2 regions of the Caulobacter sp. LARHSG274 genome follow, and region 2 is predicted to be linked to the other one. Evidence: riboswitches for the same ligand, from Rfam matches in the RefSeq annotation. Region 2 holds a riboswitch; the other holds the start of a gene.
What was found. A riboswitch is a leader RNA that binds a small molecule or an ion and turns the genes downstream of it on or off. The one in region 2 is predicted to bind glycine.
Positions count from the first base shown of each region.

Region 1: it holds a riboswitch for glycine, as region 2 does, so the genes downstream of both, gcvT (glycine cleavage system aminomethyltransferase GcvT) here and ACIPQB_RS19040 (TonB-dependent receptor) in region 2, are expected to answer to the same signal.

Region 1 is NZ_JBIXJO010000007.1:84,743-99,031, forward strand. It holds gene ACIPQB_RS14035 (AtpZ/AtpI family protein) at 1-267, shown strand, start outside; gene ACIPQB_RS14040 (F0F1 ATP synthase subunit A) at 293-1,063, shown strand; gene ACIPQB_RS14045 (F0F1 ATP synthase subunit C) at 1,113-1,340, shown strand; gene ACIPQB_RS14050 (F0F1 ATP synthase subunit B family protein) at 1,446-1,982, shown strand; gene ACIPQB_RS14055 (F0F1 ATP synthase subunit B) at 1,993-2,502, shown strand; gene ACIPQB_RS14060 (hypothetical protein) at 2,577-3,014, opposite strand; gene ACIPQB_RS14065 (hypothetical protein) at 3,011-3,412, opposite strand; gene gcvPB (aminomethyl-transferring glycine dehydrogenase subunit GcvPB) at 3,546-5,117, opposite strand; gene gcvPA (aminomethyl-transferring glycine dehydrogenase subunit GcvPA) at 5,114-6,460, opposite strand; gene gcvH (glycine cleavage system protein GcvH) at 6,585-6,950, opposite strand; gene gcvT (glycine cleavage system aminomethyltransferase GcvT) at 6,975-8,102, opposite strand; glycine riboswitch at 8,241-8,332, opposite strand; gene ACIPQB_RS14090 (ORF6N domain-containing protein) at 8,473-9,288, shown strand; gene argS (arginine--tRNA ligase) at 9,293-11,125, opposite strand; gene ACIPQB_RS14100 (Tat pathway signal sequence domain protein) at 11,122-11,832, opposite strand; gene ispH (4-hydroxy-3-methylbut-2-enyl diphosphate reductase) at 12,004-12,975, shown strand; gene ACIPQB_RS14110 (hypothetical protein) at 13,023-13,232, opposite strand; gene ACIPQB_RS14115 (TIGR02301 family protein) at 13,386-13,820, shown strand; gene ACIPQB_RS14120 (SPFH domain-containing protein) at 13,855-14,289, shown strand, end outside.
Region 2 is NZ_JBIXJO010000014.1:2,309-16,597, forward strand. It holds gene ACIPQB_RS18985 (vWA domain-containing protein) at 1-230, opposite strand, end outside; gene ACIPQB_RS18990 (GNAT family N-acetyltransferase) at 306-842, opposite strand; gene ACIPQB_RS18995 (histone deacetylase family protein) at 859-1,779, shown strand; gene ACIPQB_RS19000 (histidine phosphatase family protein) at 1,827-2,456, shown strand; gene ACIPQB_RS19005 (exodeoxyribonuclease VII small subunit) at 2,577-2,819, shown strand; gene ACIPQB_RS19010 (tRNA-binding protein) at 2,819-3,169, shown strand; gene ACIPQB_RS19015 (polyprenyl synthetase family protein) at 3,166-4,050, shown strand; gene dxs (1-deoxy-D-xylulose-5-phosphate synthase) at 4,068-5,996, shown strand; gene ACIPQB_RS19025 (DUF1176 domain-containing protein) at 5,971-7,209, opposite strand; partial or broken gene ACIPQB_RS19030 (hypothetical protein) at 7,335-7,509, shown strand; gene ACIPQB_RS19035 (dipeptidase) at 7,514-8,743, opposite strand; gene ACIPQB_RS19040 (TonB-dependent receptor) at 8,799-11,138, opposite strand; glycine riboswitch at 11,431-11,531, opposite strand; gene ACIPQB_RS19045 (flavin monoamine oxidase family protein) at 11,788-13,350, opposite strand; gene ACIPQB_RS19050 (amidohydrolase family protein) at 13,387-14,289, opposite strand, start outside.

The sequences.
Region 1 (14,289 bases), on a different contig from region 2:
TCGTCCCAGGACGGCTATCGTCTTCTGGCGGATTTGATCGGGGGCGTTCTGGTGGGGCTCGGTTTCGGCTGGCTGCTCGACCGCTACGCCGGCACGGGGCCTTGGGGCATGGTCGGCGGTCTGCTGATCGGCATGGGGCTTTCGATCTACACTGTCGTCCGCAAGGCGACGAAAATGAGCGCGCAGGCGTCGGTCCGGTCCGAACAGGACAAGGCCGACGGAGACACGGGAGGCGGGCCTACCGCCCCCAAGCAGAAGAGAGACTAGGGCCTTGGCCACGCCGATCGACCCGATGCACCAGTTCATGATCCAAAGGATCGTGGCGCTGCCGTCCGTTACCGTCCCGGGCGTGGGCGCGATCGATCTGTCGATCACCAATTCCGTCGCCGCCATGCTGCTGTCGGCGACGCTGATCATTGTGTTCTATGCCTTCGCCGGCAAGGGCGCCGTCGTTCCGGGCCGCCTGCAGACCGTGGGCGAGATGCTCTATGGAATCGCCGACGGCCTGACGAGCTCGATCATCGGCCACGACGGCAAGAAGTACCTGCCCTTCGTGTTCGCCCTGTTCTCCTTCGTGCTGTTCGCCAACCTGCAGGGCATGCTGTTCGGCTGGACCGGCAGTTTCCTGGGCTTCACCTCGACCTCGCAGCTGGCCGTGACCCTGACTCTGGGCGTGCTGGTCATCCTGACGGTGATCACCGTCGGCGTCGTCAAGAACGGCTTCAAGTTTTTCAAGCTGTTCGCCCCGTCAGGCGTGCCGTGGCCGCTCTACATCATTCTGGTGCCGATCGAGATCATCTCGTTCCTGATCCGCCCGATCACCCTGGCCCTTCGTCTGTTCGGCAACATGCTGGGCGGCCACGTGGTGCTGAAGATCTTCGCGACCTTCGTGGCCATCCTGCTGGCCATGGCCCCGGCCTACTGGCTGGTGGGCCTGCTGTCGCTGACCTCCGTCGTCGCCCTGACGGCCCTAGAGTTCATGGTGGCCTTCCTTCAGGCCTTCGTGTTCGCGGTGCTCACCTGCGTCTATCTGAACGACGTCGTGCACCTCGACAGCCACTGATCACCCTTTAGTCTTTCAACCAACACACCCATCCTAAGGAGTCTCAATCATGGACGCTTCCGCCGCTAAGTTCATCGGCGCCGGCCTGGCGATGCTCGGCATGATCGGCGCGGGCATCGGCCTGGGCATCATGTTCGGCAACTACTTCCAAGGCGCCCTGCGCAACCCGACCGCGGCCGCCCAAGAGCGCCCGATGCTGTTCCTGGGCATGGCCCTGACCGAAGCCCTGGGCATCTTCGCCCTGGTCATCGCCTTCCTGATCCTGTTCTCGAAGTAAAACCCTGGGGCGCGGCCGGTCTCCCGGACCGACGCCGCCCCGGACTCGTTCTTCGGGCGTTTTCCATGTCGGGAAATGCTCCAACCTAAAGAGGCTTCTTCGCCCATGGCGACGGAACATCAAGGCACGGTCGAGTCGACTGAGCCGCCCCACGGGCAGGAAAGCGGCGGGCTTCCCCAGCTGCAGTTCCAGCACTGGGGCGGCCAGATCGTCTGGCTGCTGCTCATCTTCGCCGTCCTCTACGCGGTGCTGTCCAAGGCGCTTCTGCCTCGGGTCAGCGGCGCAATCGAGACTCGCGGCGCCAAGATCGCCGGCGACATCGCCGACGCCCGTCGTCTGAAGGACGAAGCCGAGGTCCAGGCCCGTGCGGCCGCGGCCGAGGTGGCCGAGGCTCGCGCCAAGGCCCAGAAGACCGCCGCGGACGCCAAGGCCAAGGCTTCGGCCGAGGCCGCAGAGCGCCAGGCCAAGGAAGAGGCCGTGCTGGCTGAAAAGCTGGCCGCCGCCGAAGGCCGCATCCAGGTCGCCCGCGACGAGGCCATGGGCCACGTCCGCGCGGTGGCCTCGGAGACGGCCGCGGCCATCGTCGAGAAGCTGACGGGCAAGGCGGCTTCGGCCGCCGAGCTCCAGGCTTCCCTGGCCTAAGGAGACGACGATGGAACACGAATCCCTGTTCAACCTCGCCAATCCCGAGCTCTGGGTCCTGATCGGCCTGTCCCTGTTCATCGGCCTGCTGGTCGTGCTCAAGGTCCTGCCGGGCGCGCTGTTCGGCGCGCTCGACGCCCACGCGGCCAAGATCAAGGCCGAACTCGACGAAGCCCAGCAACTGCGAGAAGAGGCCCAGGCCCTGCTCGCCGAAGTGAAGGCCCAGCGGGAAGAAGCCGAGCGTCAGGCCGCCGGCATGATCGAGGCCGCCAAGGCCGACGCCGCCCTGATCGCGTCGGAAGCCAAGGCCAAGCTGGAAGAGCAGATCACCCGCCGCGCCGAAATGGCCGAACGCAAGATCGCCCAGGCCGAGGCCCAGGCCGCCGCCGACGTCAAGTCCGCGGCCGTCGACCTCGCCGCCCAGACGGCCGAACGCATCCTGGTCGCCCGTCTGGCGACCGGCGGTTCGGACGGCCTGGTCGACGCGGCGATCGGCCAGATCGGCGCGAAGCTGCAATAGCGGTTTCGGTTACGGCGAAACATCGAGGGCGCGCTCCGCGAGGGGCGCGCCCTTCTTGTTTGGAGATAGCCGCCTCAGCGCTTGCGCTTGAACCACCGCTTGGCGTGCTTGCGGCCCCGCTTCAGCACCCGCCAGGACGCCCGGCGCAGGAACACCTTTTCACTGCGCAGCAGCTGCTGCCAGGCGACCAGCATGATCTCCGGTTCGCGGCGCATCAGCCGGCGGATCGGGAAGATCAGCTTGGGGTGCCGCCGTTGCCAGCGGAGGAACCGGCGCTTGGCCTGGAACGAGTTACGCAGCACGATCATCAGGCCGACGACCAGCAGCGGCAATCCCAGGTGCCCCGGCAGCGGCGTCAGCACCAGCCCAGCCACCAGCACGAGCACGCCGAAGGCCAGCGCCGCCCAGCGCGCCACGCGTCCGGCGGTCTCGCGCAGGACCAGGGCCAGCCGCCGACGGCGGCGATAGAGCCTTGAGGGCAGTTTGGCGAGCGCCCCGGCGGGCGAGTTCACGGCCGCCGCTTGAGCGACTTGCGCCAGCGCTGGGCGACCCGCCAGCGACGCGGCAGGACCAGACGCTCGACGCGCAGCACCTGCTGCCAGGCGACCGGCATGACCTCGGGCTCGCGGCGCAGCAAGCGGCGCAGCGGGAAGATCAGCTTGGGATGGGCGTGCTGAAAGCGGACGAACTGCTTGCGGGCCCGGAACGAGTTGCGCAGCACCAGCATCAGGCCAGCCACCGTCAGCGGCACGCCCAGCGGCCCAGGCAGCGGCGCGATCAGGAAGCCCGCGACGATCAGGATCAGGCCCAGCGTGACGAGCACCACGCGTGAAATCCGCCCGAGGAGCTCGCGGGCGAGTTCGTCGGCGGCGGAGAAGCGCACGGGCGGCATGGCGAGGGCGAAGTTCATGGCGAGAGAGAACGGTTCCGTGTTCCGTTCGATCCCGGCGACAGGCCGGCCTCCTCGGCTCACAGAAACCGATATGAGAACAGGGCGCCCTTCCGTAAAGGCGCCCTGCTCCCCTTTTGTTCGACTGTGGCCTCTATTCCGCAGCCAGTGGCGTTGCGGCCACAGGTTTCCAGCGCAAGCGCGGTTTGCGAGCCGCTTGCGTCTCGTCCAGGCGCTTCAGCGGCGCATGGAACGGCGCGCCCTTGAAGCGCTCGACGTCGCCGCCTTTTGCGGCTCCGGCTAGGGCGCGCAGCGCGGTGATGAAGCGGTCCAGCTCCTGCTTGGACTCCGTCTCGGTCGGCTCGATCAGCATCGCCCCGTGCACGACCAGCGGGAAATACATGGTCATCGGATGGAAGCCCTCGTCGATCATCGCCTTGGCGAAGTCGAGGGTGGTGACGCCGGTGCCTTCCAGCCAGGCGTCGTCGAACAGCGCCTCGTGCATGCACGGGCCATTGGGGAAGGCCGGGCTCATCAGGTCGCTGAGCCGGGCCTTGATGTAGTTGGCGTTCAGCACGGCGTCCTCGGCCACCTGGCGCAGACCGTCGGCCCCGTGGCTGAGCATGTAGGCATAGGCCCGCACGAACATGCCCATCTGGCCGTGGAAGGCGCTCATCCGGCCAAAGGCCTGGGCGGCGGGGCCCTGAGCCTCCTCGACCAGCTTGAAGCTATGGTCGTGGCTGACCACCCATGGCGTCGGCGCGAACGGGGCTAGGGCGGCGCTCAGCACCACCGGACCCGCGCCCGGCCCGCCGCCGCCATGCGGGGTGGAGAAGGTCTTGTGCAGGTTGATGTGCATGGCGTCGACGCCCAGGTCGCCGGGGCGCACCCGGCCGACAATGGCGTTGAAATTGGCGCCGTCGCAATAGAAGTACGCGCCGGCCGCGTGGGTCAGGCGGGCGATCTCGACCACGTCGCGCTCGAACAGGCCGCAGGTGTTGGGATTGGTGACCATGATGGCGGCCACGTGGTCGCCCAGCTTGGCCTCCAGGTCGGCCAGGTCGACCCGGCCGTCATCGGTCTGGGCGATCTCGACGACGGTGTAGCCGCAGAAGGCCGCCGTGGCCGGGTTGGTGCCATGGGCGCTGGTCGGAGCCAGCACGGTCTTCCGGTGGCCGTTGCCGGCCGCCTCGTGGGCGGCGCGGATGGCCAGCAGGCCGCACAGCTCGCCATGGGCGCCGGCCTTGGGGCTCAAGGCCACCGCGGGCATGCCGGTCAGGGTCTTCAGCCAATGGGCCAGGCGATCCATCAGCTCGATCGCGCCCTGCACCGTCGATTGCGGCTGCAAGGGGTGGATGTCGGAAAAGCCCGGCAGGCGGGCCACTTTCTCGTTGAGGCGCGGGTTGTGCTTCATCGTGCACGAGCCCAGCGGATAGAGGGCCAGGTCGATGGCGTGGTTCTTCTGCGACAGACGCACATAGTGGCGCACGGCCTCGGGCTCGGACAGGCCGGGCAGGTCGATCGGCGCGGTGCGGACCAGGTCGCCCAGGTCGTCGGCCGGCGGCGCATCCGGCAGGTCGACGCCGGTCTTGTCCCAGGCGTTCAGTTCGAAGATCAGCGCCTCGTCCTGCAGCAGGCCGCGCGCCCCGGTCAGGGTTTCGTGGCCGGTGGCGGCGTCATTGGCGGCTTCGGGACGGGTCGGCCGTCCGACGGAGTTCATGCTCATTGGGCCAGCACCTTGGTCAGGACCTTGGAGAAGAAGACGATGTCGCTGTCGGGCGTGGTCTCGGTGGCGGCGACCAGCAGGACGTCGTCAAGACCGGCGGCCGGATCGAGGCGCGAGAACGGCACGCCGGCGATCACGGCGTTGGCGGCCAGGGTCTCCACGACCTCGGCGGCGTTGACCGGCAGCCGGATCGCGAACTCGTTGAAGAACCGCGGGGTCAGGATCTCGATCCCGGGCACGGCGGCGAGGGCGTCGCGCAGCTTCACCGCCTTCTGGTGGTTGATCAGGGCCAGTTGGCGCAGACCCTTCTCGCCCAGCAGGCTCATATGGATGCTGAAGGCCAGGGCGCACAGGCCGCTGTTGGTGCAGATATTGGAGGTGGCCTTGTCGCGGCGAATATGCTGCTCGCGGGTCGACAGGGTCAGGACGAAGCCGCGCCGGCCGTCGGCGTCAACCGTCTCGCCGCACAGACGGCCGGGGGCCTGGCGAACGTATTTTTCCTTGCAGGCGAACAGGCCGACATAGGGACCGCCGAAGTTCAGGCCGTTGCCGATCGACTGGCCCTCGGCCACGACGATGTCGGCGCCCATCTCGCCAGGCGACTTCAGCAGGCCGTAGGACACCGCCTCGGTGGTGACCACGATCAGCAGGGCCCCGGCGGCCTGGGCGGCGGCGGCGATCTTGCTGACGTCGGTGGCCGTGCCGAACACATTGGGGGTCTGGACGACGACGCAGGCGGTGTCGGCGTCGATGGCGGCGATCACCGCGTCCTCGGCATCGATGGCGGCCGCCAGGCGTTCGGTGGCGACGCCGGCGGCGTGGGCCAGGGTCTCGACCGTGCCGACATAATGCGGGTGAACGCCGCCCGACAGCACCGCCTTGCCCCGGCGGGTGATCCGGGCGGCCATCATCACCGCCTCGGCCGTGGCGGTGGAGCCGTCATAGAGCGAGGCGTTGGCCACCTCCATGCCGGTCAGGGCCGCGACCTGGGTCTGGAACTCGAACAGCACCTGCAGCGTGCCTTGAGCAATCTCGGGCTGATAGGGCGTGTAGCTGGTCAGGAATTCCGACCGCTGGATGATGTGGTCGACCGTGGCCGGCACGTGGTGGCGATAGGCCCCCGCCCCCACGAAGAACGGGCCTTCCGAAGCCGAGCGGTTGCGGCGCGACAAGGCCAGCATCTCGCGCTCGACCTCCAGCTCGCCGGCGTGGAGCGGCAGGTCGACCAGGCCGGTACGGCGGGCGACGGCGGGCACGTCGACGAACAGCTCGTCGATCGTCTCCGCGCCGATGACGCCGAGCATGTCGGCGCGATCCTTGGGTGTGAGGGGAAGGTAGCGCATGAAAAGCTTCCGCGGCGTGCTCCCTTCCCCCTTGATGGGGGAAGGGTCGGGGATGGGGGTGTTGCGGGCGGCGGGGTCACCCCCAACCCTGCCCTTCCCCCATCAAGGGGGAAGGGTTCTCTTCCTAAAGCGAACTCAGGAACGCTTCATAGGCCGTGCGGTCCATCAACGCGTCCACCTCTGCGGGGTTCGACAGCTTGATCTTGGCGAACCAGCCGCCGGCCTCCGGCACGGCGTTGACGGTTTCGGGGCTGTCGGACAGTTCACCATTGGCTTCGACCACCTCGCCCGACACCGGGGCGTAGACGTCGGAGGCGGCCTTGACGCTCTCGACCACCGCCAGGGCGTCGCCCTGTTTTACGGTTTTGCCGACCTCCGGAACCTCGACGAACACCACGTCGCCCAGTTGCTCGGCGGCGTAGCCGGAGATGCCTACGGTGGCGATGTCGCCGTCGACGACGACCCACTCGTGATCCTTGGTGAACTTCATGGTCTGGGCCCTTTGTGTCTGGAGCTAGATCTTGCGCACGTAGCGGGTCGGGACGAACGGCGAGGTTACGACCTGCGCCGCCTGCGGCTTGCCGCGGACGATGACTTTCAGCTTGGAGCCGACCACCGCCAGGGCAGGCGGCACGAAGCCGATGGCGATCGCGCCGCCGAAGCTGGGGCCGAAACCGCCGCTGGTGACCACGCCGACCACGGCGCCGGCCTCGTCAGCGATCTCCGCGCCTTCGCGGGCGGGGGCGCCTTCCAGCACCTTCAGATTGACGCGAACGCGCTCAAGGTCGCCGGCCAGTTCCCTGAGGATCCGGTCGGCGCCCGGAAAGTCCCGGGCCTCGCGGCGGCTCTTGCCGACGGCGAACGGCATGCCGGCCTCGATCGGCGAGACCGTCTCGTCCATGTCGTGGCCGTAGAGCGGCAGGCCAGCCTCGAGGCGCAGGCTGTCGCGGGCGCCCAGGCCGATGGCCTTGACCCGCTCGTCTTGCAGCAGCGTGTTCCAGATGCGCTCGGCCTCGCGCACAGGAACCGAAATCTCGTAGCCGTCCTCGCCGGTATAGCCCGAGCGCGAAATGATCGCGTCGGTCCCGAAGGCGGTCAGGGCGGCGGTGTCCATGAACACCATGTCGGCGACGGCGGGGACATGGGCGGCCAGCACGGCGGCGGCCTCCGGACCTTGCAGCGCCAGCAGAGCGCGGTCTTCGAGGCGCTCGACCGTGACCTCGCCCGCCAGCGCCTTGGCGATGATGGCGTAGTCGTTGTCCTTGCAGGCGCCGTTGACCACCACGAACAGGCCGTCGTCGTCGGGACGGGCGGTCATCAGGTCGTCGATCACCCCGCCCTGATCGTTCAGCAGCACGGCGTAGCGCTGCTTGCCCGGCTTGAGGCCCCGGTAGTCGGCCGAGGCCAGCTTCTCGAAGCTTTTGGCCGGGTTCTCGCCTCGTAGCCGGGCCTGGCCCATATGCGAGACGTCGAACAGGCCGGCGTGGGCGCGGGTCCACAGGTGCTCCCTGAGCACCCCGTCCTTGTATTGCACCGGCATGGCATAGCCCGCGAACGGCACCATCCGGGCGCCGGCGGCGACGTGCGCGTCGTACAGGGGCGTCTTCTTGAGATCTGGCTCGGACACGCTTTGGGCTCCAATCGGGGTCGGCGACGCCGCCCGGCTTTCGCCAGGTGGTCTCGCCCCCGCTGTCCCTTTGACCTGAGAGATTCCGGCCGCACCAGACGGCCTTGCTCCTTCGGCGGGCGACCCTTTCAGGCTGCCTCTTTCCAGCGTTCCTAAACCCGCGCGGTCCTTTTGCCTGAGCGTTTCCGGGGCGGTTGCGCCTTCGGCCTCGGGATCCGAATCCCGACGTCTCCCGCGAGGGTCGAGGGGTGTTTGGGCGACGGGGCGGCGGGAGTCAACGACGAAGACGACCGGTTCTGGAACGAAGATCGCATAGATTGCAATTCAGGCGACACATCTTCAAACTTGAGGTCGCAATTTGCGACCTCAAAGACGAGCAAGCATGATGAACCTGCCCGCCTCCATCCCGGAATTCGAAGCCGACCAGACTCCGACGGTTGTAGAGGTTCGGGATTTGTCCGTCATCCTCGACGTTGATCTCGCTAGACTTTTTGGTGTCGAAACACGCCGCCTGAACGAACAGGCACGCCGCAACGCGACGAAGTTCGACGGTTTCGCCTTCCGCCTTTCCACAGAAGAATTCTCGAACTTGAGATCGCAGATTGCGATCTCAAGTTCGTCGCACGGCGGTGCACGCTATCGCCCCTACGTCTTCACCGAGCACGGCGTGATCATGGCGGCCACCGTGCTGCAGTCCGAACGGGCGATCGCCGCATCGAGGTTCATCATCAAGGTGTTCGTCGAGGCGCGGCGCAGGACCCTGGTGTCCGACGGCGCCAACCTGCCGTCGCTGATCAACGCACGCGGACTGCTGCCGCTGCAGAGCGAAGCCCGCACCGGCCTGATGAGCAAGCTCAACGGCGCCCTGGGCCGGGTGCTCGACGCCATCGCCGATCCGGAGACCCAGGCCACGGTCCGCGACGAGGCCCACGCCATCGCCGCCGAGGGCCTGCGCAGCATCAAGGAATATCTGAAGCGGGCCGGCGTCCAGAACGAGAAGACTCTCGCCGAGGTCCGCAAGCTGCTGGCCGAAGCCGACGCCCTGGAGGCCGAGACCGCCCAGAAGCGCACCGAAAACCAGCACCGCCAGTTGGCCCTGCTAGCCAAGCAGTTGCGCCTGGTGCTGGTGGCCCAGCAATATCTGGAGACCGGCGGGGTCGAAGGCCTGCTGGCGACCCTCAAGGATCTTGAACGACCCTGAAAACCTACATCCGCGCCGGCGCTTCGATGCCCAGCAGGTTCAGCGCCAGCTCCAGTTGTCGTAGCGTCGTCTCGGCCAAACCCAGGCGCGAGGCCCGCACGGCCGAGTCCTCGGCGCTGAGGATCGGGCAGGCGGCGTAGAATCGGGAGAAGGTCTGGGCCAGCTTGTAGGCGTGCTCGGCGATGAAGTTGGGGGCCTTCTTGTCGTAGGCCTCCGACAAGGCGCCCTCGAAAGCGTCCAGCAGCAGGGTCAGATCGCGTTCGGCCGGCTCGCCGACGATGATCGGCCCCGACGCCAGCTGCTGCTCGACCGCCTTGCGCAGGATGCTCTTGATGCGCACCGACTGATACAGCAGGTACGGCCCGGTCTTGCCCTCGAAGCTGGTGAAGCGGTCGAGGTCGAAGACATAGGAGGTGCCGCGGAAGTTCTGCAGGTCGGCGAACTTCAGGGCCGCCACGCCCACCTTGTGGGCGATGTCCTCGAAGGCTTCGGGCGGCAGCTCGGCACCGAGGCCGGCCTCGTGCAGCCGCTCGCGGGCCTTTTCACGGGCCATCTCGATCAGGTCGTGCAGCTTCAGCACGCCGCCGGCCCGGGTCTTGAACGGCTTGCCGTCGGCGCCGTTCATAGTGCCGAAGCCGATGTGCTCCAGGCCGCCCGGTTCGGCGTAGCCGGCGAGGTAGGCGGCGCGGAACACCTGCTCGAAGTGATCGGCCTGGCGCTGGTCGACGCAGTAGAGGACCAGGTGCGGGTCGAACGACTGGCGGCGGTCGAGGATCGTGGCCAGGTCGGTCGTGCCGTACATGGCCGAGCCCTCCGACGACACCACCAGCAGCGGATCGGGGCTCTCGACCTCGACCACCGAACCGTCAGGCAGCTTCTTCTTCTTGGTCTCGCCGGGGCGGGCGACGCGGACGATCCGGGCACCCTGGTCCTCGACCAGCAGCCCCTTGTCCTCCAAGTCGGCGATCATGCCGGGGATCAGGTCGTTGGCGTCGCTTTCGCCCTTCCAGAGGTCGAACTCGACGCCGAGCGCCTTGAATTCCCGTTCGAGGGCCACGCGGCTGACCTCGACGAAGCGGGCCCAGATAGCGCGATAGGCGCCGGCGCCGCCCTGCAGCAGGGCCGTCGCCCGGCGGGCGCGGTCGCGGAACGCATCGTCGGCCTTGGCTTGGGCGGCGGCCAGCGGATAGGCGCGGTCCAGATCCTCAAGGCCCAGGTCGCGCAATTGCAGATGGACCTGAGCGCTCGCTTCATCGCCGACGAACTGGCCTGTGGCTTCGGAGATCCAACCGTCGAACAGGCCGCGTTCATCGCCGACCGACACGATCAGCAACCCCATCTGGAAGCCCCAGTCGCCGAAGTGGGCGTCGCCCTTCACCTCGTCGCCGCGGAACCGATAGAGGCGCTTGATCGACTCGCCGATGATCGAGGCCCGCAGATGGCCCACGTGCATCGGCTTGGCGACATTCGGACCGGCATAGTCGACCAGCACCCGGCGCGGCTTCGCCAGCGGCTCGGCCCCGGCGCGCGGGTCGGCGGCGATCTCTCGGGCCCGGACCGACAGGGCCTCGTCGCTGACGCGCATATTGATGAAGCCGGCGCCGGCGATCTCGACCGAGGCCAGGCGCGAGTCGGCCCTCAGGAGGTCGACCACCTGGACGGCGATCTCGCGCGGATTGCGCTTGGCGCTCTTGGCCGCCGCCAGGGCGCCATTGCACTGGAAATCGGCCAGGTCGGGCCGGTCGGACGCGGTGACGCGGCCGAAGTCGGGGGACAGTCCGGCGGCCTGGAAGGCGGCCGCGGCCGCCTCGCTCAGGGACCGCTTCAAATCACTCATGGCTTGGCCGGGGTTCCTGGCTGGGTCTGGGCCTGCTGGGTCTGGCCGGCGTTGACGCGGAAGCGCTTGCCGTCACGGTTGAAGGCGGCCATTTCCGGGGTGATGTCGAAGCCGATCAGGACTTCGAAATTGGAGCCGCTGACCTTTTCGTCGGCCCGCGGGATGGTGATGGTTTTCAGGGTTTCGGTCGCATAGACGCGGTCCTGGCCCTGCGGGAAGTTCACCGGCAGGTCGAAATATTCCTTGGCCAGGACGTCCTTGTTGCGCTCGGTCACCGCCACCCAGTAGCGATAGGTCTTGCGGCTGTCGGTCGCCAGCGGGCCACGTCCCAGCTCGAACAGGATCTGGACCTGCATCTTGATCGGGTCGCTGCTCTTGTAGGCGCAGCCCGAGGACAGGCCCTGGATCTCGCCGGTGAAGCCGGTCTGGGCGGCCGACTCCTTGCCTTCCTTGAACTCGACATAGCGGCTGGCGTCGTAGAGCACCTTCACATAGGGGCACGGGCCAGCGTTGCGCAGCTGGGCCAGGGGGGCCTTGGGCTGGTTCCACTCATCGTCGCGCTTCTTTTTCTTGGCCGCCTGGTCGTCGTCGCCGCCGCCTTGACCCTGGTCGCCGCGGCCGCGCTGTTGCGCATAGACGCTCGTCGCCGTGGCGGCGATCGAAAGGGCCATCAGGGCGCTGAGGGCGACGGAGAGCTTGCGGCGCATGAAACGTCCGGTCCGAGAATGAAGAGCCTGTGCGGGAATTCCCCGTCGGCGTCATGGAGCCTGATAAAGGCATATGCGTGACGTCGCAATGTGCAGCTGACTTGCGGCCGATTGGCGAGGCGGCGGCGCCTGGCGCTGGCGCGAAGGGCGCGGAACCCTTAGGTTCGGGGCATGAACGCCCATTCGCCGATCCCGCCCTCCGGCCGCCGTCCGCTCCGTGTCGTCCTGGCCAGTCCGCGCGGCTTTTGCGCTGGCGTCGACCGGGCGATCCAGATCGTCGAACGGACGATCGAGAAGTTCGGCGCCCCCGTCTATGTGCGCCATGAGATCGTCCACAACCGCCACGTGGTCGATCGCCTCAAAGCCATGGGCGCGGTGTTCATCGAGGAACTGGACGAGGCCCCCGACGACCGCCCCGTGGTGTTCTCGGCCCATGGCGTGCCCAAGTCGGTGCCGGCCACGGCCAAGGCTCGCGAGATGGTCTATCTCGACGCCACCTGCCCGCTGGTCTCCAAGGTCCATGTCGAGGCCCAGAAGCATTATGACGCCGGGCGCGAGATCGTGCTGATCGGCCATGCCGGCCATCCCGAGGTGGTCGGCACCATGGGCCAGCTGCCCGAGGGCGTGGTGACCCTGATCGAGGACATCGACGACGCCCGCGCCTGGGTTCCTAAAGACGCCGGCAATGTCGCCTTCCTGACCCAGACCACCCTGTCGGTCGACGACACGGCTGAGATGGTCGACACCCTGAAGGCGCGCTTCCCGGGCATCGCCGCCCCGCACAAGGAAGACATCTGCTACGCCACCACCAACCGCCAGGAGGCGGTGAAGATGCTGGCGGGGGTTTCCGACTTGATCCTGGTGGTCGGCTCGACGAATTCGTCCAATTCCGTGCGGCTGATGGAGGTCGGGCGACGCGCCGGCGCCCAGGACGCCCACCTGATCGACGACGCCCGCGGCATCGATTGGAGTTGGTTCGAAGGCGTCGCCGCCGTCGGGGTCACCGCCGGAGCCTCGGCCCCGGAGGACCTGGTGCAGGGCGTGATCGACGCGATCGCCGCTCGCTACGACCTGACCGTCGAGGAACTGGTCGAGGCCCGGGAAACGGTGACCTTCAAGCTGCCGCGCCTGCTGACGAGCTGAACCCCGCCGCTTTCCAGCTGGCTGTGGGACATCGAACGGCCTGATCTTCAACTCAGCAGGGTCGGCCTGTGCAGCTGGCCCATGTCGTCCTGCAGGTGCATCCGCACCGGAAGGCCGACGCCCGTGGTCTGTTCGGCCAGACGCCGGGCCGCGCTCTCGGCCTGATCGCGGGTGGCGTAGGTCCCGACCCGCAACTGGTCGCCGATGATCGACCAGGTTGTTCCGACGCGAACGACTCCATAATGCACTTCAGCCATGGTCGACCTCCCTGCTTTAGCTTCTGCGTTATCCACAGCTCTTTGGCTGGCTTATCCACAGGGTCGCTCCGATCGGTCGCCATCGCAAGGCCTTTCCGAATCACCCGGCGGCGAGGCGGTGACAAGGCCGCCCGCGATGAGGATAGTGCGGTCATGAACCGCCCATTGTTCGCCGCCCTTCTCGCCCTGCCCCTGCTGGTCCCGACGGCCGCCGTCCTGGCCCAGGACCGGGGTCCGGTCGAACGCCAGAAGTTGCTCGACCTGGCCTTCACCCTCGGCGAGAGCCACGCCCTGCGGCAGCTGTGCGAAGGTCCGGCCGACCAGTACTGGCGGGCGCGGATGGTGCGGCTGGCCGAGGTGGAAAAGGCCGACCAGGCCTTCGACGCCCAGCTGCGCGACCGGTTCAATACCGGTTTCGCCGCCCGCCAGGGCGAGTTCCCGGCCTGCGACGAGGCCAGCCGCCGGGCCGAGCAGGACAGCGCCCGCCACGGCCAGGCCCTGGCCGCCCAGCTGGCCCGGTCGATGCGGACCACGGCCCCCGAACCGGCCGAACCGGATTCCATGGCGGACGGCGAAGCGGCGCGCTAGTCTCCCCCATCGGTTGTGGGAGGCGCCTGTCGTGATGTCTTATCTCGTACCGCTGGCGCTGGTGGCGCTGGCGATCTTCCTGGTCTTGAAGGTGATCATCATCGTGCCCCAGGGGCGCGAATTCACCGTCGAGCGGTTCGGCCGCTACACTCGAACGCTCAGGCCCGGCATCAGCATCCTGACGCCGTTCTTCGAGACCATCGGCCGGCGGGTCAACATGATGGAGCAGGTCCTCGACGTGCCCCAGCAGGAGGTGATCACCAAGGACAACGTCTCGGTGAAGGTCGACGCCATCGTCTTCATCCAGGTGATGGACGCCTCGCAGGCCGCCTATCGGGTCGACAACCTGATGTACGCCATCACCCAGCTGTCGCAGACCAATCTGCGCACCGTGGTCGGCTCGATGGAGCTGGACGAGGTGCTCAGCCAGCGTGACCAGATCAACAGCCGCCTGCTGTCGACCATCGAC
Region 2 (14,289 bases):
GTCAGGCCTTCCTCGACGGTCTCCAGCCCCTTGAACACATGGCCGAACACCCGGTCGAACTTGTCGAGGTTCTTCTCGTCCTTGACGAGGCTGGCCCGCGACAGGAAGTAGAACTCCTCGATCCGCCGGTCGATGACGCCCTTGTCCAGCGCCTCCATCAGCAGCAGGTACTCGCGCAGGGTGACGGGCACCTTAGCGGCGCGCAGCTCAGAGAAGAAGCGGAGGAACATGGGCGAGGGGGCTTTCGAACGGACGTTCGAAGGATGGCCGGTTCGGGCCCCGGGCGCAAGCCGAGGCCCATGCGGTCATCCTCGCCGCAGGATGAACTCCAGGTCCCGCGTCTCGCCGACGGCGAAGCGATATTCGCCAACCTTGACGAAGCCGATGCGCTCATAAAGCTTCTGGGCCCCGAAATTCTCTGACCACACCCCGATCCACAGCGGTCGCGGGCCGTCGCGTTCCAGCCAGTCCAGGGCGGTGTTGAGCAGCATCGAGCCGCGGCCGCCGCCCTGGTGGGACTTCAGCACATAGACCCGGTGCAGCTCGCCATGCTCGGGCCGGGCGTCGGGGTGGGGCAGGCCGCAGGGGCCGGCCAGGGCGTAGCCGATCGCCTCGCCGTCCTCGTCCTCCAGCAGCCAGGTGGCCTTGGCCGGATCGGCCAGGTCGCGCCGGGTCCGCTCCAGCCCGTAGGCGTAGGCCAGGAAGGTCTCCAGGTCCTGGGCCGGATAGAGGTGGCCGAAGGTCTCGGTGAAGGTGCGCGCCCCCAGGCTGGAGACGACGCCGGCGTCTTCGGCGGTCGCGCGCCGAAGAACCGAGGGGCGGATGGTCGCGGCGGTGTTCAACGGCTAAAGTCCTCGCATGGATGTCGCGCTCTACACCCACGTCGATATGCTCGACCACCGGCCCGGTGACAACCACGCCGAGCGGCCCGAACGGCTGAGGGCGGTGATCGACGCGCTGGAGGATGACGGGGGCCTGGACCTGGAGCCGCTCGACGCCCCGCTGGTCGAGTTCGCCGACCTGGCCCTGGTGCATCCGCAGGACTTCATCGACTCGGTGCTGGACGCGGCTCCGCACAGCGGGACCCGGGCTCTGGATCCGGACACCGTGCTGTCGGCCGGCAGCCTGACGGCGGCCCGGCGGGCGGCCGGGGCGGTGGTCGCGGCGGCGCGGGCGGTGGCGGCGGGCCAGCGGACGCGGGCCTTCTGCGCCGTGCGGCCGCCGGGCCACCATGCCGAGCCGGCCACGGCTATGGGCTTTTGCCTGTTCTCCAACATCGCCGTGGCCGCCCGCGCCGCCCAGGCCGCGGGCCTCAAGCGGGTGGCGATCGTCGATTTCGACGTCCACCACGGCAACGGCACCCAGGCCACGTTCGAGCACGATCCGAGCGTGTTCTTCGCCTCGATCCACCAGTCGCCGCTGTATCCGGGCACCGGCGATCCGTCCGAGTCGGGGGTGGGCAATGTCGCCAACGCCATTGTGCCGCCGAACGCCTCCCGCGAGACCTGGCGGCGCGGCTTCGAGGGGCTGATGGCGCGGGTCGACGGCTTCGCCCCGGAGCTGATCCTGGTCTCGGCCGGCTTCGACGCCCATGTCCGCGACCCGCTGGCCGCCCAGAGCCTGGAGGCCGAGGATTTCGCCTGGGCGACCCGGGCGATCGTCTCGGTGGCGAACCGGCGTTGCGGCGGGCGTATTGTTTCCTCGCTCGAGGGCGGTTACGACCTAGAGGCGCTCGGCCGTTCGGCGGCCGCGCATGTCAAAGCGTTGCAGGAGGGGTGAGAGGTTCGAGGATTCGCGCAGGGCGCGGCGTCGAACCTCCGAAATCTATGGCCGACGAATCCGCCGCCGACCACCTTTCCCCCGAAGCCGCCGCGCCTGCGTCCCGGCCCGGCGCCATCACCCTGGCCCGCCATGGCGAGCCGGCCCTGTCGCGCAAGGTTCGCTTCAACGCCGAGACCTACGGCGCCTGGTGGGCCCGCTACGAGGAGGGCGGCCTGCTGCCCGGCCAGACGCCGCCGCCGTCGCTGGTCGAGACCGCCCGGCGGGCCGGGACGATCATCGCCTCCACCCGCCGCCGCTCGATCGAGACCGCCCACGCCGTCACCGGCGGCAAGGCCTTCGCCACCGACCCGCTGTTCATCGAGGCCCCGCTGCCGCCGCCGCCCTGGCCGCGCTGGATTCGGATGTCGCCCAAGAACTGGGGCTTCTTCGCCCGCTTCTGGTGGTGGTTCTTCAACCACCATGACGGCCAAGAAAGCCGCGCCCAGGCCGAGGCCCGCGCCGACCAGGCCGCCGAGCTACTGATCGGCCTGTCGCAGAACGGCCAGGAGGTGCTGGTCCTGGCCCACGGCTTCTTCAACACCATGATCGGCCTGGCCCTGCAGAAACGCGGCCTGAAGAAGACCGTCGACCAGGGCTTCCGCTACTGGTGCGTGAAGCGCTTCGAACGGCCCTGAGGCGCCTTCGCGGGCGACTCGCCGGCGCCCATCCGGCCGCTGTTCACCAAAAGCGCCGCCAACGGCGTTGCCCGCACGGCGGCCCGCCACTAGGGTGCGCCCGTTCGCTCCGGAGAAAAAATGATCAGTCCACAAGATCTTGAAGGCATGAGCTTTGAGCAGGCCCTGGCGCGTCTGGAGCAGATCGTCGGCGAGCTGGAGTCCGGCAAGGCCGAACTCGAGCGCTCGATCGAGATCTATGAGGACGGCGCGGCCCTCAAGGCCCACTGCGAGAAGAAGCTCGAAGCCGCTCGCCTGAAGGTCGAGAAGATCGTGCTGGGCCAAGGCGGCGCGATCGGCGCCGAGCCGGCCGAGTTCAGCTGATGGGCCAGGCCTCCTCCCAGATCGGCTATGAGGACTTCGAGCGGGTCGATATCCGTATCGGTACGATCCTGAAGGCCGAGCCGTTTCCGGAGGCGCGCAAGCCGGCCTACAGGCTGACCATCGATTTCGGGCCGCAGATCGGCGTCAAGACATCGTCGGCCCAGGTCACCAAGCACTATGTTCCGGGGGAACTGGTCGGCCGGCGGGTGGCGGCGGTGGTCAATTTTCCGCCACGCCAGATCGGTCCGATGAAGTCGGAGGTGCTGTGCCTGGGCTTTCCGGACGCCGAGGGGGGCGTGGTGCTGGTCGATGTGGACCGCGATGTTCCCAATGGGGGGAAACTGTTTTGATCGACCTCGAAAAGCGCATCGTCCAGGCGGCCGACATCGTCACCGTGGCGCTGGACGAGCTGTTGCCGCGGGCCGACGGTCCCGAGAGCCGGCTGACCGAGGCCATGCGCTATGCCGCCCTGGGGCCCGGCAAGCGGCTGCGGCCGTTCTTCGCCCTGGAGACCGGCAAGATGTTCGACCTGCCCGAGCGGCCGGTCCTGCGCGCCGCCTGCGCCCTGGAATGCATCCACGCCTACAGCCTGGTCCATGACGACCTGCCGGCCATGGACGACGACGACATGCGCCGCGGCCGGCCCACGGTGCACGTGCAGTACGACGAGGCCACCGCGATCCTGGCCGGAGACGCCCTGCAGACCGCCGCCTTCGAGATCATGGCCCACCCCGACACCCATGACGACGGCCATGTCCGCGCCGAGCTGGTGCGCAAGCTGGCCATCGCTTCAGGGGCCAAGGGCATGGCCGGCGGCCAGATGATCGACCTGCTGGGCGTTCGCGACGACCTGGGGGCGGTGGCCCGCATGCAGCGCTTGAAAACGGGAGCGCTGATCGCCTTCGCCTTCGAGATCCCGCTGATCATCGCCCGCGCCAAGCCGGAAGAGCGCGCCGCCCTGATGGGCTTCGCCCAGGACCTGGGCCTGGCATACCAGATCGTCGACGACATTCTCGACGCCGAGGGCGACGAAGCCCTGCTGGGCAAGGCCGCCGGCGGCAAGGACGCCGCCAAGGGCAAGACCAATTACGTCACCCTGCTGGGCCTGGAGGCCGCCAAGGAGCGGGTCAACCTGTTGGCCGTGCAAACCCGCTCGCACCTGGATATATTCGGCGAACGGGCCGACCATCTTCGCCGTAGCGTCGATTTCGTGCTGGACCGGCGCAGCTGACCGCGCTTTCTTCGGACATGCCTTCCTTGACCCCACTTCTCGACACCGTCTCCTCGCCCGCCGACACCCGCGGCTTCTCCGTGGCCGAGCTCAAGCAGCTGGCGGGCGAAGTGCGGGCCGAGACCATCGACGCCGTCTCGGTGACCGGCGGCCACCTGGGGGCGGGGCTGGGCGTGGTCGAGCTGACCGTGGCCCTGCACCACGTGTTCGAGACGCCCAAAGACATCCTGATCTGGGACGTCGGCCACCAGGCCTATCCGCACAAAATCCTGACCGGTCGCCGCGACCGCATCCGCACCCTGCGCCAGGGCGGAGGGCTTTCGGGCTTCACCAAGCGGGCCGAAAGCGAATACGACCCGTTCGGCGCCGCCCACGCGGCCACCTCGATCTCGGCGGCGCTGGGCTTCTGCGCGGCCCGCGACGCCCGGGTCGCCGCCGGCGGCGCACACAACAACGTCGTGGCGGTGATCGGCGACGGCTCGATGAGCGCCGGCATGGCCTATGAGGCGATGAACGCCGCGGTCGACACCACCAAGCGGCTGATCGTCATCCTCAACGACAACGACATGTCGATCGCCCCGCCGGTCGGCGGCATGAGCGCCTATCTGGCCAACCTGGTCTCGGGCGGGACCTATCGCAAGGTCCGCAAGCTGGGCAAGACGGTGGTCGAGAAACTGCCGTCGCCGATCCGCGACGTGGCCCGCAAGGCCGAGGAATACGCCCGCGGCATGGTCACCGGCGGCACCTTCTTCGAGGAGCTGGGCTTTCATTATGTCGGCCCGATCGACGGCCACGACATGGACGCTCTGGTCTCGGTGCTGAAGAACGCCCGCGATTTCGACGAGAAGCCGGTGCTGGTCCATGTCGTCACCCAGAAGGGCAAGGGTTACGCCCCGGCCGAGGGCGCCGACGACAAGCTGCACGCCGTGGCCCGGTTCGACGTGGTCACCGGCCAGCAGCACAAGCCGGCCGCCGGTCCGCCCAGCTACACCAAGGTCTTCGCCCAGGAACTGATCAAGCACGCGACGATCGACGACAAGATCGTGGCCATCACCGCCGCCATGCCGTCGGGCACCGGGCTGGACCTGTTCGGCAAGGCCTTCCCGGACCGCACCTTCGACGTCGGCATCGCCGAGCAGCACGCCGTGACCTTCGCCGCCGGCCTGGCCGCCGACGGCATGAAGCCGTTCGCGGCGATCTATTCGACCTTCCTGCAGCGGGGCTACGACCAGGTGGTCCACGACGTGGCCATCCAGCGCCTGCCGGTGCGCTTCGCCATGGACCGGGCCGGCCTGGTCGGCGCCGACGGCCCCACCCACGCCGGCTCGTTCGACCTCGGCTTCATGGGGGCGCTGCCCGGCATGGTGCTGATGGCCGCCGCCGACGAGCTGGAGCTGGCCCACATGGTGGCCACCGCCGTCGAGATCGACGACCGCCCCAGCGCCTTCCGCTATCCGCGCGGCGAGGGCCTGGGCCTGGCGCTGCCGGACCTGGCCGCGCCGCTGGAGATCGGCAAGGGCCGCATCGTCCGCGAGGGGACCAGCGTCGCCATCGTTTCGCTGGGCACCCGCCTGGCCGAATGCCTGAAGGCCGCCGACCTGCTGGCCGCCCGCGGCCTGCCGGCCACGGTCGCGGACGCCCGCTTCGCCAAGCCGCTGGACATCGACCTGCTGCTGCGGCTGGCCCGCGAGCACGAGGCGATCATCACCGTGGAGGAGGGGGCGACCGGCGGCTTCGGCGCCTTCGTGCTGCAGGCCCTGGCCGAGCACGGCGCGCTGGACCGCGGCCTGAAGATCCGCACCCTGGTGCTGCCCGACGTCTTCCAGGACCAGGACAAGCCCGAGCTGATGTACGCCCAGGCCGGCCTCGACGCCGAAGGCATCCTGCGCGGGGCGCTGTCGGCGCTCGGCGTCGACAACGTCAGTGCGGCGGGGCGGCGGGCGTGACGATCCGCCGGGTCGTCTTAATCGGCCTGACGATCGCCCGGTAGTAGGGCGGCCAGATCTTGAAATAGGGCACCGAGTTGGCGACGTCGCCGGCGAATGGAACGCTTACTGTTTTCGCCTCAAACCTGGCTAGCGCACGTCCCGTCCAGATGTAGCGGTCAAAGGATCCCTGCGAGTACGACAGGGACACGCTCTCATCCTCTTCGTCCAGAACACCGGTGCGAGGATCGAATTCGGGACTCAGGAGTATCGGGATCGAGAGATTTTCGGCCTCTTCCTTGGTGCGGGCCTTCATGATCGAGCGCGGGGACGCTGGCCTATCGTCGCCTTCGAATGGGGCCAGTCGCACGTTGCGGCCGTCGCTGGCGCTCAGCACCGGCACGTAGGGCTGATGGAGGCCTTTAACGTCTCCCATTGAACACCAGATCGTCCAGAGAATTGTTTTGTCATCAAGCCGCTGGGGGCCGGTCACCGCCGCGGCGGGGGAACCACCCATTCCGTCGCAGACTTCGAGTTCGCTCAGTTGCTTCGACAGCGCCACCAGCACGCCTGGCGGCTTCAGGCGAGGCGCGGGCGCGCGCGAAGGCGGAGCTTGTATCACCAGCGGCAGGGTTGGCGGTGCGGGGATGGCGCTTGCGGGACGGGGTCCCTTCGATACTGTTGCCGTCACGCCGCCGGATCTGCCCTGAACCTCGTCGAGGCGCATCAGGGCGGCCTTCATGCCGACCAGGGACAGTGCGATCGCCGGCTTGCCGGAGGTAGCCAGAGCGACTTCGTCCGTTTTGCCGAGCAGCGTGGCGAGAGACGTGGGAGGCAGGCGAATCCGCAGCGCGCGGGCGGCCGGGATGACCTGGACCGAAGTGGCCGAAATGATGAGTTTGCCAGATGCGTCGATCAGCGTCCAACGGCTGCCGAGGTGGAAATCCTCCCAATCCGACAGCAGGATTTCCACCTTGACCCGGGCCTGGGCTTGAGGATCTCTGACGATCGTCAGGATTGCGCCCTCGTAAAGCTCCGGCTCATGGCTACGCACCGTTTGCGTTGGTAGGCCGACCGCCGTGCATCGGCGGCCGTTGTCGCAGACCAGAGTCCAATCGTCGAATTGCTCGCTGTCGACACTAGGCGCTACGCTGTGCGCCAGGACGGCGGACGGCGAGAACAAGGCGAGGGCGATCAGCCCAAGAGCGCGACGCCGGGGAAGTCGAGAGATCATGGGCGGTGCACGCGCTGAGCGGGGTGTTTAATGCCGATCTAGAGCTGCGCTGTGAGGTGTCGTCAATTGAAAGTTGGCAGGGGTGTCAGGCTGCCGAAAGAGTAGAAGCGTGTCCCCGTTTCCCCGGCGCTCTGGACCGCAGCCTGAAGATCCGCACCCTGGTGCTGCCCGACGTCTCCAGGACCAGGACAAGCCCGAACTGATGTGCGCCCAGGCCGGCCTGGACGCCGAGGCATCCTGCGCGGGGCGCTATCGGCGCTCGGCGTCGACAATGTCAGCGCGGCGGGGCGGCGGGCTTAGCCGATCAGCCCGCCGGCGCCTTGGCGGCCTCGGCGGCGCGGAGCAGGCGCAGGACGTTGCCGCTCCAGATCTTGGCCAGGTCGTCGCGCGAATAGCCCTCCGCCAGCAGGCGCTCGGTGATCTTCCAGTAGTCGGCGGCGTCTTTCAGGCCGGTGACCCCGCCGCCGCCGTCGAAGTCGATGCCGATGCCGACATGGTCGACCCCCGCCACCTTCAGGGCGTGGTTGAGGTGGTTCATGAAGTCCTCGAACGTGGCCTTGGGGACCGGATACTGGGCCTCGATCGCCTTGTACTGGCCCATGAAGGCGGCGCGCTCGGTCTCGGTCATCTTGGCGCGGGCCCCGGCCTTGGCCATCAGGGCGCCCATCGCCGCCTCGCGGTCGGGGTTCTTGGGCGTCTCGATCAGATAGCTGGAGAAGGCGTCGATCTGGATCACCCCGCCGCTGTCGGCCAGGGCCTTGATCCGGGCGTCGTCGATGTTGCGCGGATGGTCGAACACCGCCTTGCAGCCCGAATGGGTCAGGATCACCGGCGTCTTCGACAGGGCGATCAGTTGGTCCAGCACCTCGTCCGACGAGTGCGAGCCGTCCAGCACCACGCCCAGGCGGTTGGCCTCGGCGACGTACTGCTTGCCCAGCGGGCTGAGGCCATGCCACTCGGGCTTGTCGGTCGAGCTGTCGGCCATGTCGTTGTTCTTGAAGTGGGCCAGACCCGAGATCCGCACCCCCAGGGCGTAGAAGGTCGAGAGCAGGGTGACGTCGCCGTCGATCGGATAGCTGTTCTCGATACTGACGAAGACCACGCGCTTGCCCTGGGCGGCGATGGCCTGGGCGTCGTCGGCCTTCAGCGCCAGGCCGAACTTGTCGCCGTGCTTGGCGACCATCTCGCGGATCTCGACGCCGCGGATCAGGGCCGCGTCGCGGGCGGCGCGGGTGGCCTCCGGCGTGCGCGGGCCCTGCGGCGTGTAGATGGCGAAGAAGCCGCCGTCGAGGCCGCCCTCGACCATCCGCGGATAGTCGATCTGAGAGCCGTCCTTTTCCGCGTCGTGGCGGTCGAGGATGTCCCAGCCAGGACGGCCAAAATTGGCCGGGGTGTCGAGGTGGGTGTCGAGGGTCAGCAGGCTCTCGTGCAGCTTGCGGGCCGAAGCGGCGGTTTCGGCTGCCAAAGCGGGCGCAGCGAGCGCCAGGGCGGACGCGGCGGCCAGCAGCAGGGCGCGGGCGATGGGACGGGTCATAAAAAACGCTTTCAGCGATGTCCGGCCGGCCTCGTGGGCCGGCCGGACCATGGGCCTAGAAGTCGGCGGACAGGGTGAACTGGATCGTCCGCGCCGGGCCCGGACGGAAGAAGGCCGGGGTGGCGACCATCGGGGCGCTGATCGTGCCCAGATAGTCCTTGTCGAAGATGTTATCGATGTTGACCCGGGTCTTGACCTGCTTGAACGGACCGGCCGCGAACCCGTCGCCCAGCTCGATATAGGCGTTGAAGATCGTATAGCCCTTGGTCTCCTCGGTGTTGGTGTAGTTGGAGAACCGCGAGCTGCTGTGGCGGGCCGAAATATTGACCAGGGCGCCGTCGGCCGGCTCCAGGGTCACGCCGCCCTGGAACAGCCATTCGGGGAAGTCGGGCAGGCGATTGCCGGCGATCTTGTTGCCGGCGAAGTTGTCCTCGAACTTGGACACGTTGTACGACAGGTTGCCGTTGAAATAGACCTTGCCGCCCAGCAGTTCGGGCTTCCACTGGCCGCTGAACTCGGCCCCGTGAGCCTTCACCCCGCCGACGTTCTGATAGAAGGTCTCGGTGGTGGTGCTGCCCGGCACCAGGGCCGAATAGGACTGCAGGCGGTTCTGGAAGGTGGTGTTGTAGACCACGAACGAGGCGTTGATCGTCGGGCGGTTGGTTCGATAGCCCAGCTCCATGTTCTTGGAGGTCTCGGCCTTGGGGGCCGGAACGATCGGGCTTGCGGCCGAGAACACGTCGTCGGCCCCGCGCGGCAGGGCCATGTTCTCCGAATAGGACGAGAACAGCTGGTCGTGGGGATTGACCGTGTAGACCAGGCCCACCTGGGGCAGGAAGCTGTCCTTCCAGTTGGCGTCGATCGACGGCGTGCGCAGGTTCAGATAGTCGGCCACCTGCCGCTTGCCATTGATGTTGTAGTCGATGTCCAGGGTCTTGAAACCCAGATCGACCTTCAGCTTGTCGTCGAGCAGTTTGACCGTGTCCTTGACGAAGAACTGCACGGTGTCGCGCCTGGACTGGTAATTGCGCTGCAGACGGACCGGTTCGTTGAGCAGGGGCGCGCCGTCGGGATTGCCGTCGACGACATTGTAGCGCGCCTGGGTGCGGTGATAGTCGTCCCGCTCCAGCCAGACGCCGGCCGACAGGGTGTTGAAGCCCATCTTCCAGTCGCCGCTGAAGGTGACGCCCTTGCGCTCGCCCTCGACGCCCGAGCGCCCGTATTGCAGGCCCTTGGGCGCGGTCAGGCCGGCGATGCCGACCGCAACCTCGGCCCGATAGGCGGCCAGGGATGTGGCATAGGACTCCGGCGACACGCCATAGCCGCCCTTTTTCTCGTAATAGGCCGTGCTGCTGATGCTGATCGCGTCGGTGATCGGCGTGTTCAGGGTCAGGCCGTACAGGTGGTCGAGGCGTTTGTTGACCGCGAACTTGTAGTACTGGTTGTAGTTGGCGTTGGAGTATTTCACGCCCGCCGTTGTCTCCGGAAGCGTCGGCACATAGCCCAAGTAGGCGAAGCTGCGGCCCGATCGTCCGAACAGGTCCGGCGTGGTGCCGTAGAACGGGTCGGGCGTGTTCTTGTACTGGGCGATGGTGATGTCGGGCGAGTCGTAGTCGAAATAGTGGTTGTGCACAGTCTGGAACATCAGGTTCCCGCCGTTGCTCATGTCGTAGCGAACCTTGGCCTCATAGTGCTTGCGGTCGATGGTGCCGGGCCCGCGCCACAGGTCGCCCTTGATCCACGAGCCGCTGGCATAGGCCGACAGGCCGCCGTGCTGGCCGGTCTCCAGCCGCAGGAAGGTGCGGCGCAGGGAGTCGCTGCCCAGGGTCTGGCTGAAGGCGCCGCCCATCGTCTTGTCCGGAACCTTGGTGAAATAGTCGACGATCGGGCCCAGCGAGGCATAGCTGGGCAGGGCGACGTCGCCGGCTCCGGCCGAGGCGGTCACGCGGTCGAGGTTCTCGTTGTCGACATAGCGATAGATCGGGCTGCCGCCGAACTGGTCGCTGCGGCCCATCGGAATGCCGTCGAGCAGGAAGCCGATCTGCTGGAAGTTGAAGGCCCGCACCGAGACCGAATTGCCGAACTCGTACATGCCCAGGGCGTCGTTGGCCTGGACGTTGAAGCCGGGCAGGGACTCCAGCATCTTCAGGCCCGTGATGCCGGCCGGGGCCGAAAGCAGGGCGGCGCGGGTGATCGAGACCGTCGCAGTGGCGTGGTCGGTGCCGATGGCGACGCTGGCCTCCGAGACCCGCCTGCCGGTGACGACGACGGCGTCGACTTCCGAGCTCTTGTCGACTTCCTGGGCCAGAACGGGCGTTGCGCCGCCAAGGATCGAGGCGGCGAGCAGAAGGGCCCTGAGCGGACGGGTGGCGGGCGAGCGGCTGTTTCTTGTCATGATTATCCCCAATCTTTTTGCTGATGGGAAAGATCACTGTTCCTGGCGTTTCGGTAAACTCCGAAAGGTTTGTGGGTTGCTAAAAGCAATTAAGAAGTGAAAACGGCAACCACTTGTGTCTAAATTATGAACATTGCTAATGTGTAGTATTGACCTTGCAAAAGGGCGCTTCGCCATGATCGTCTTGATCATCGCGTTGTGAGATTTTCGGCGCGTTCTGAACAGGGTAAAGCTTGCGAGTCAGGTCATGAAGGCGCCAGGGATGTCGGGCGCGCCGGAATGGCCCGCCTTGCACACCCCCGCTGTCCTTGGCGCCTGAGAGATTCAGCGACGGCGTCGCCTTGCTCCTTCGGCGAGGGCGCATGCGGCGCCCTGCTTTCCAGCGTTTAGAAGCTCGGGCGGTCCTTCTGCTTGAGCGTTTCCGGGGTGGTTTCGCCTTCAGCGCCGGGCCAGGCCCGGTCTCTCCCGCGAGAGCCTTTCGACGGTATCGGCAACAGGTCCTATGTCAATTGACGACGGGGACGGGGAGCCGGCAGGTACGCTCTGCCGCGCGTGGCGGCGCCCGGCGCCTTTCCAGGCCTTGGACAAGGCGCCGGACTTGATCGAAAGCGGCCCGGCAATAGCCCACAGGCGGCCTTGGCCCGGCCGGTCATGCCGCCGAAACTCGCGCCTGGATCAGCTTGATCGCCTCGTGCGACGACAGCGCCGCGCCTTCCTGCCAGGCGTTGATGTAGCTCATGTGCTCGCCGGCGAAGTAGAAGGGGCCGTCCGGCTTGCACAGCTCGGCATAGTCGGTGGCGCGCTGGGCGTCGGTCCAGCCGACCGCCACGCCTTCGTTATAAGGCGTCTGCTTCCACGAGACGGTGAACGGCTTGGTCAGTTCCTGGCCCTTTCCGGGGTGGAACTTGTCGATCACCTTGCGCGACAGGGCGAAGCGGTCCTCGAACGACATGCCGGCGTATTTCGGCGGGCTGGCCGGGCCGGAAAAGCCGATCGAATAGGCCCCGACCAGGATGCCGGTCTTCTCGCCGATGCCGCCGCTGGGATACCAGACCAGCTCGTTGGCCTCGTCGGTCCAGCCCAGGCCGCCGTACTGGAAATCGTCCTGCTCCCAGAACCGGCGGGTCTCCCAGGCCACCTTGGTGCCGTGGTGGTACTCGGCCGCGGCGATCGCCTGCTTCACCCGCGGCGAGAAGTCGGACGGAATCTTGGACAGCACGGGCAGGGGGATGGTGCAGATGCAGAAGTCGGCGTCCAGGGCGTGCTCGCCCGCGGCGTCGGCATAGACGATCTTCACGCCTTTCGCAGTTTTGCGCAGCTGCTGGACCACGGCCTCGAACTTCACCGCCGGCTTGACCTGTTCGTAGAGGGCGTAGGAGATCCGGTCCATGCCGCCGACCGGCTGCAGCATGGTGGCCTGCATGTCGATGATCTCCTCGAAGATCAGGCTGGCGCCCCAGAACTGCGATTTCATCATGTCGGCCATGCGCAGCGGCTCGCCGCCCTTGGGCGGATGGTCGTAGCCGCCGGGCGAGGCGAGGAAGCCGGCGCGGGTCGAGCCGGCGTAAACATTGCCCTTGGAAAGGTCGCCATAGGCCGACAGGTAGCCCAGCAGCTTCTGCTTATCGACGCCGGTCAGTTCCTGGTCCAGCGCGCCCTTGTCGACGGCCTTGGCCAGCAGCTCGGTGAAGGCGCCGCGGGTGTCGTCGACCGCCTGGCGCTCGGTGACCACCTGGCCGCCGAAGTCCAGCTTGGCCGAGCGGTTGGCGTTGACCATCACCTCCAGCGGCACGCCCAGTTCCTGGCAGTAGCCGAGGATGGCGTGGTGCCACTGCGGGATGCGGGCCGGGCCGGCGTTGAAATAGGCGTGCTTGCCCTCGGCCCAGTCGACCACCTGGTCCGGCCGGCCGGTCTGGACGATCTTCGAGCCCGAGCGCACCGACCAGGCCCGGCCGCCGGGCCGATCGCGCGCTTCCAGCACGGTGACTTCGTAGCCCGCCTTGCGCAGCTCGTAGGCCGAGACCAGGCCGGCGATGCCGGCGCCGAGGATCGCCACCGACTTGCCCGCGCCGCCGTCGGCCGGCAGCTTCGGCGCGCCGGCATAGGCGCGCGGCGCGGCCAGCAGGCCCAGGCCCATCATGGTGGTGTAGAGCGCGCCATAGCCGCCTGCGCCGCCCACCGCCGTCAGAAAATTGCGTCGCGAAATGCCCATTGTCGTCCCCGAGCGATCTTGAAAACCGAAGGAAAGCTAGACGCGTAGACCCATGCCCGGCGCGAAGCCGCAGGCGCCGTCGCAGCACGAAGCGCGAGCATGGGCCAGGAAGTCCGGATCGTGCCACCAATATTCCGGCGTCGCCTCGCAGACGAACCGCCGGCCGCCGTCCAGGGCCGCATGGGCCTCGTGCGCCGCGAACGGGGCGATCAGGTCGGCGACCGTATAGGCCTGGCCGTGCTTGACGACCTTGACCACCTTGGCGGCGTCCTCGATGCGGGCCAGCGGATCGCCGTCGACCACCACCAGGTCGGCATAGGCCCCCGGCGCGATGACGCCCAGCGGCTCGTCGAGATATTCGCCTGAGGCGCTGGTGGCGGTGACCAGGGCCTCGAACGGGGTCATGCCGTAGCGGACCATGGCCCGCAGGTTCATGTGCAGGCTGACGGCGTTGAAGTCGATCGGCGAGTCGGTGCCGGTGACGATGCGTCCGCCGGCCCGGACGGTGCGGGCCACCTCGGCGACATTGCGCGCCAGCGAGGCCAGGATCACCGTGCGGTCCATGCCGGCCATCTGCTTGGCCCGCTCCTGCAGCCGGGCGTATTCCCAGGGCGGATAGAGGGCGCGGATCCGTGGATCGTCGACCAGCGAGCGGTCGTCGGCCAGCAAAGCTGTCGAGGTGAACAGGGTCGGGGTGCGGGCCGCGCGGCTGGCCAGGAAGGCGGCGTTGACGTCCTGGTAAATCACGCCCAGGGCGCTGACCGTGCGCGAATAGCCGGTGCGGCTGGTCGCGCCCAGGTGCTCCATGCCGTCCATGCCCAGGCCCAGGGCCGGATAATGGTAATGCGAGGTCAGGGGCAGGCCCTTGGCGTGGGCCCAGGCGATCACCTCCTTCTGGCGCTCGCCCGACAGCCGGACATAGGTCTTGATCAGGTCGTA